Regions from separate parts of the Aeromonas enteropelogenes genome, predicted to be linked through region 1. Evidence: predicted binding sites of a transcription regulator. Region 1 holds the regulator's gene; each other region holds the start of a gene.
What was found. The regulator LexA, encoded in region 1, represses DNA repair genes until DNA is damaged. The targets are predictions, from matches to a motif close to ANCTGTNTNNNNANACAGNT.

Region 1 (2,269 bases):
ATGAGCCGGCTGGGTCGCGATCCGGCGGTGGGGGCCAGCGTGATGATCACCGCCATCACCGACACCGGCGGCTTCTTCATCTTTCTGGGGCTGGCCACCCTGTTCCTGCTGTAAACAAGAAGGGAGCCGGCGGCTCCCTTCTTTGTCATGCTCGACTTCTGCGACAGGCGCAGCTCAGGGTCTGGCGTTGCGCCCCTGCTGCCACCCCTTGCCGAGGGCACGACCGATGGGCACCACCGGGGCCAGCCGGACGCTGTCGACAGCCTGGGCACCATGACCCCGCTTGAACAACAGCACCAGGCGCACCACTTTCTCCTTCGGGCAGCCGAGCCAGAGCGCCCAGTGCGGCCCCTTGTGATGAAGCCAGAGTCCGTAAAACCAGGTCATCCGGTTTCCCTTGATAAAACGGGTGATGGAGGATTCAGGCGCCGGTACGCAGCGCTTCGAATCCCATGGCGTGTTCGATGCCATATGCCACTCCTCCTTGACTGACAGGTCACTCAGGTACGTCGACTCATCCCCTGGCAACGTCCTGCCTTGCTTCGAGTGAGATCAGGATGACCCTGGCCTATGTGCCGGCCGGCCCTGCGACACTCCCCTTCTATCCCGTGAAGGTCTGCTTGCGGTTGTCATTGTGCGGCGCTCGCCCCGTGGGGCGGAGCAGCCAGACCCTGACGGTCTGGCCCTGATCTGAGCATATATCCGAAACGGGCGGTTTGCGGGCTGGCGCGGGGGACAAAAACGGCGAGGTTCAGGATCTGCTTGAATTGGCAGGAAAGAGGCGCAGAAACAACACGGCCTCCCGAAGGAGGCCGTGTGGCGAGAAAGGAGATTACATCCAGTCGGCGTTGCGGATCACTCCGACCGCCAGCCCCTCGATGGTGAGATGCTGGCTGGCGAGATCCACTTCGATGGGGGAGAGCTCTTCGTTCTCCGGCAGCAGCCACACCTGACTGCCCTTGCGCTGGAAGCGTTTGACGGTGACATCCTCGTCAAGCCGCGCCACCACCACCTGGCCGTTGCGCACCTCCTGGGTCTTGTGCACCGCCAGCAGGTCGCCATCCAGGATGCCGATGTTCTTCATGCTCATCCCTTGCACCCGCAGCAGGAAGTCGGCGCGCGGGTGGAACAGGGCGGGATCCACCTGATAGTGGCTCTCGATATGCTCCTGGGCCAGGATGGGTTCACCGGCAGCCACCTTGCCGATCAGCGGCAGGCCGCTCTCTTCCAGCGCCTCTTCCTCTTCGAGCAGCAGACGGATGCCGCGGGACGTGCCCGGCATGATCTCGATGACCCCTTTTTTGGCCAGGGCCTTCAGATGTTCTTCGGCCGCATTGGCCGACTTGAAACCAAGCTTCTGGGCAATCTCGGCGCGAGTCGGCGGCATGCCGGTCTCGTTCATGTTCACCTTGATCAGCTCCAGCACTTCGGCCTGGCGGGGGGTAAGGGGTTTCATAGAATTGGCACCTGTCTTTTTATACAGCACACTGGCAGTATATACAGTGCAGTGGCCAAGGCAAGGCGCAGCTGACATTTGTCGCGACCAACCGGCAATTTCACCCTGTTTTGATCCCGCACGACTGAACTCATCGTACCTCTCGGCGACAAGGGGCCGGTGATTTGCTATGCTCACGCCGCATTTTTTTGGAGAGCAGACGCACATGTCCCCAGGACAGAAGATTTCCAGAGCCATCTTGCAATGGCCGGTCAGCGGCTTGGTCAATCACAAAAGCCTGCCGGAAAATCCCATCACAGAACTCAAGCTGGATCCGGCCAGACCCATCGTCTACGCCCTGAAAACCAGCTCGATCACCGACCTGATGACCCTGCAGCAGTGCTGCGAGGATCTCGGTCTGCCGGGCCCCTTTACGCCGCTGGAACTGAACGGCCAGCTGCTGCCGCGCTATGTCTGTCTGGATCGTCCGCCTCCCCTCTTCGGCAAGCGCAGCAAGCCGCTTCCCTTCCTGCAGGAGTTCCACCAGCTGCTGGATCTGCACAAGCAGGATCCGGCGCTGGATATCCAGGTAGTGCCCGTCACCCTGTTCTGGGGCCGTGCCCCGGGCCGGGAGGGAGAAGAGGCCTCCGGGCTCAACATCATCAGCAGTCTGGCGCCGAACCGGCTCAAGAAGGCACTCATCGTGATCCTCAAGGGTCGCGAAAACCTGGTGCGCTTCTCCCCGCCCCTCTCCCTGCGCTACATGGCGGACAAACACGGTACCGACGAGGCCATCGCCCACAAGCTGGCGCGGGTCGCTCGTACCCACTTCAG
Region 2 (2,269 bases), 1.9 Mb from region 1:
GGGCGGCAGATCTCCCAAGGGTTGCCATATTCGCGCCAGGAGTCCGGACGCTCAATCTGGCGACCATCCTGGATCTCCTGCCGAAACAGGCCGTGTTCATAGTGAATGCCGTAACCAACGGCCGGATAGTTGAGGGTCGCCAGCGAATCGATGAAGCAGGCAGCCAGTCGACCCAGGCCGCCATTGCCAAGGGCCATATCCGGCTCTTGCTCGCAGAGATCGGTCAGTTCCAGACCCAGCTCGCCAAGCGCTTCTTCGCAGATCTTGTACAGGGAGAGGTTATGCAGGTTGTTGGAGGTCAAACGCCCCATCAGGAATTCAGCAGAGAGATAGTGAATCGCACGAGTGTCTTTCTTGAAGTGAGTCTGCTGAGTGCGGGTCAGGCGCTCGTACACCTGTTCGTTGACGGCCGCAGCGGTGGCTTTCCACCACGCTTCGGGAGAGGCTTTCTGTTCGCTTGTACCCAAGGTAGAACGCAGGTGACGCACGATACTCGCCTTGAGCTGATCTTTATCCAGTTGGAGATCCTGGTCTGTCTTCTTCTTGGTAGCCATAAACCATATTCCTTCGTTACAAATAAAATTGTTATCCCGGTTAACGGGTCCGGCGCTGTTGTTATCTCAAATATTTACCGGCGTGAGAATACTAACGAAAGCAGCTGAATTAAAAGTTAACGCAAGTCACACTTTACCCCACGGGAAACGCAATAAAAGTATGAAAACCCTTTCCTTAAAATTCTTTTAAAAATCAATCAAAACCATAAAAATCAATAAGTTAATGCAATCGTAAAAATAATGAAATATGAATAGGTTTTCAGAGGTTGCCAAGTCTTGAAAATCCTTGAAAATAAGCCATGAAATGGCGCATTGAAAGCGATTTCAATGCGCCAAAATGTAATATGAAGCCAACACGATATCCCCCATTGTTCAGGGATGAGCCTTGAACTGGTTGGTCAAGGGATCATAGTGATACCCAATCTGGCCCAACCTGTTCGCCAGTTGCTCCTCACTCATGTCGTAATAAGCCAGCAACTCTTCCAGCCCGTCACACTCCAGTCTCAGCTTTTCGTTGATGATGCCCAACAAGATGTTGGCATCCAGACGCTGCAAAGTACTGATATCCATGACGTCACCTCCCCTGCATTAACCCTGTATAACCATGGGCGGTTCCATTCCATTTGTCCATCGAATAAAAAACGACCACTGCTTTTAAAAAAATTTTCCTGATAAATCAGTATCTTTTTCTCCCATCCTGCCAAGGGCATCACATTTTTTGGCAAAAATGCCTTGTCAGAGTCACAGGACAGAACTACTGTATGCACATACAGCTTGAGTTTTTATACAGGATGCGTAGATGAACCAGCCCCAGCACTCACCTCTCTATGGAATGACCCGTACCATGAGCAATCCCTGGCCAACCAGAACGGCTTGCAAAGCGGGACCGACTCACGCTCGCGCGTCTTTCTTGTCTGATGAACCGCTGCACAAAGAACTGGGTACGCAGTCAATTCCTACCAAGGGATGGATCCTGCTGATCGCCCCGCCAGGCCGCCCTGCTTCTCTCCATCTGCAGGAACAGGGACTTGATCCAGCCAGGGTCTTGATTGTGCACAGCACCAAGATCAAGAACTGGCAGCAGACGCTGGAGCGCAGCCTCGGTTCTGGCCATTGTGCTGCCGTGTTCACCTGGTTACCCGAAACGATCGAACTGGATCACGCCAAATTGCAACGGCTGGAACAGCAATCTGGCGTATTCATCCGTTATTTGGGCGACGTGACGCCAAGAGCAGCCAAGCCACAGGTCGCCTATGCAGAACAGGATATCTACCTCAATCACTGACAAAAACCGACTATGGCGAGACTCGGCCAAAGAGATAGGTCATCGCCATAAATGATGGAAGCAGTAAGGATGGAGATGGGGCCCGATGATAACAACTTGCGGATCAGAGCAAGGTTATTTTGAGCCAGCCATTGCCCTTGGAAAACACATGCCACTGGCAATGGGCCGTCATCCTTGAAATGTGAGGTAACAAGAGGTATAACCACGCGTTTTATCAGGTGTATTAAGTGAGCAGTATGATGCAAGCCCCTTTTTGGCAGACCAAGAGTCTGCAACAGATGACCGAGTCAGAATGGGAATCCCTCTGTGACGGCTGTGGCAAGTGCTGCCTCAACAAGCTTATCGATGAAGACACCGAAGAGCTGGTATTCACCAATGTCGCTTGCAACCTGCTCAACACCAAGACCTGCCAGTGTTCTGACTACCTGAA
Region 3 (2,269 bases), 480 kb from region 1:
TCGACGCCGACCTGATAGGCCAGCTCGGCCGGGTGGGCGCACGACCAAACCAGGAAGTCGGCCTCCATGCCTACCTTGAGCTGACCCAGCCCTGCATCGCCAAGCGCCGTGGCGCCGTGACGGGTGACGCCGCACAGCGCCTCCTCCGGGGTGAGACGAAACAGGGTGCAGGCCATGTTCATGGCCAGACGCAGGGAGACCAGCGGCGAGGTGCCGGGGTTGATGTCGGAGGCGACCGCGATGGGCACGCCGGCCTCGCGCAGCGCCTGTACCGGCGGCAGTGTGGTGTCGCGCAGGAAGTAGAAGGCGCCAGGCAGCAGTACCGCCACCGTGCCGCTCTCGGCCAGGGCGGCGATGCCGGCGGCATCCAGGTGTTCCAGGTGATCCACCGAGAGAGCGCGGTAGCGGGCGGCGAGCGCGCTGCCGCCCAGGTTGGAGAGCTGCTCCATGTGCCCCTTGACCGGCAGGCCGTGGGCACGGGCGGCGGAGAAGACTCGCTCGCACTGGGCCAAGTTGAAGGCGATCCCCTCGCAGAAGACGTCGACCGCGTCGGCCAACCCCTCGGCGGCGGCGATCGGGATCAGCTGGTCGCAGATGAGATCGACCCAGCCATCCGCGTCGAACTCGGGCGGCACGGCGTGGGCCGCCAGCAAGGTGGTGCGTACCCGCACCGGCAGGGCGCGGCCAAGGCGGCGCGCGACCCGTAACATCTTGAGCTCGTCTTCCAGGGTCAGGCCATAGCCGGACTTGATCTCGACCGTGGTGACCCCTTCGCGCAGCAGGCTCTTGAGCCGGGCGGCAGCAAGCGTGAACAGCTCCTCCTCGCTGGCCGCACGGGTGGCACGCACCGTGCTGAGGATGCCGCCACCCTGGCGGGCGATCTCACTGTAGGGGACCCCCTGCAGCCGCTGCTCGAACTCGGCGGCGCGGCTGCCGGCATAGATGAGGTGGGTGTGGCAGTCGATAAGACCCGGGGTCGCCAGGCGGCCCTTCATATCCTGCCAGCTCTCGGGGAAGGGCCCGGTCAGCTCGCTCATGGGGATCAGGGCGTGGATCCGGCCCGCTTTCACGCCGAGGGCGTGGGAGGCCAGGAGGCCATAGCCATCGCTCATGGTAGCGGGGATGAGGTTGATCCAGACCCGATCGCAGGCCAACAGTTCCTTGTTCATGCCAGACTCCAAATGTATATACAAATATGTATAGTCGATCGTGGGTGAAAAGGGAAGATCCCTCATCACATTTCTGTAACAGGCTTAACACAAGGCCTTAAAAGAAAAAAGCCCGCGTAAGGCGGGCAAAACGAGCGTGCTATTTTGTATATACAATTAACCTATCCAGCCCAGAGCAAGGCCAAGTCGGCCGGCCAGCGCAGCCAGCAGGATGCCGAGCAGAGTGCGCTGCAACCAAATGACCAGCAACTGCCCCACTCCGATGGGGATGCGAGTGGCCAGGATGCAGGGGATGGAGGCGGAGAAGAACAATACAGTGCTCACCGACACCACGGCGGCCACATAGCGGGTCAGCAGATCTGCCTCCTTGAGCAGGATGGCCGGCAGGAACATCTCGGCCAGGCCGGCGGCGAGGGCCCGCGCCGTCTCCAGGGGCTCCCCCAGCTGCAGCAGCCAGGTCAGCGGCCAGAGCAGCCAGCCGATGACGTCGAACAGGGGGGTGTACTTGGCGAGCAGCAGGCCAAGCAGCCCCACCGAGAGGATGGTGGGCACCACGGCCGCCGCCATCCGGATGCCGTCGCGCAGGTTGTCGAGCAGCTGGCGGCCGATGGGGTCGGCACCGCGGGTCTGGGCCAGCCCGGTGGCAAGCGCCATCTGCCAGCGATTGACGCCATCCGGCAGGGGCACCTCGGCCTCCCCCGCGTCATCCAGCCGGCTGATGGGCGGCACCCGGGCCAGGATGGCGGTGATGAGGAAGGTGATGACCAGGGTCGACCAGAAGTAGAAGTTCCAGTGTTCCATCAGGCCGAGCGTCTTGGCCACAATGATCATGAAGGCGGCCGAGACGGTGGAGAAACCGGTGGCGACGATGGCCGCCTCGCGCACCGAGTACTTGCCGGCGGCAAACACCCGATCCGTGATGAGCAGGCCCACCGAGTAGCTGCCGACAAAGGAGGCCACCGCGTCAATGGCCGAGTGGCCCGGGGTGCGCCACAGGGGGCGCATCACCGGCTGCATCAGCACTCCGATGAACTCGAGCAGGCCGAAACCGAGCAGGAAGGTGAGCAACATGGCGCCGAGCGGCACTATGAGGCCAACCG

Region 2: a site for LexA is predicted at 1,310-1,329, ahead of LA321_RS14885 (DUF4250 domain-containing protein). Genes of this name have one in related genera too.
Region 3: a site for LexA is predicted at 1,180-1,199, ahead of hutI (imidazolonepropionase). Genes of this name have one in related genera too.

Annotation. Positions count from the first base shown of each region.
Region 1 is NZ_CP083625.1:1,244,331-1,246,599, forward strand. It holds gene mgtE (magnesium transporter) at 1-114, shown strand, start outside; gene LA321_RS05860 (hypothetical protein) at 175-471, opposite strand; gene lexA (transcriptional repressor LexA) at 833-1,456, opposite strand; gene plsB (glycerol-3-phosphate 1-O-acyltransferase PlsB) at 1,662-2,269, shown strand, end outside.
Region 2 is NZ_CP083625.1:3,182,641-3,184,909, reverse strand. It holds gene LA321_RS14890 (glycogen/starch/alpha-glucan phosphorylase) at 1-554, opposite strand, end outside; gene LA321_RS14885 (DUF4250 domain-containing protein) at 927-1,124, opposite strand; gene LA321_RS14880 (cell division inhibitor) at 1,354-1,839, shown strand; gene LA321_RS14875 (YcgN family cysteine cluster protein) at 2,079-2,269, shown strand, end outside.
Region 3 is NZ_CP083625.1:1,725,050-1,727,318, reverse strand. It holds gene hutI (imidazolonepropionase) at 1-1,169, opposite strand, end outside; gene LA321_RS08135 (YjiH family protein) at 1,326-2,269, opposite strand, start outside.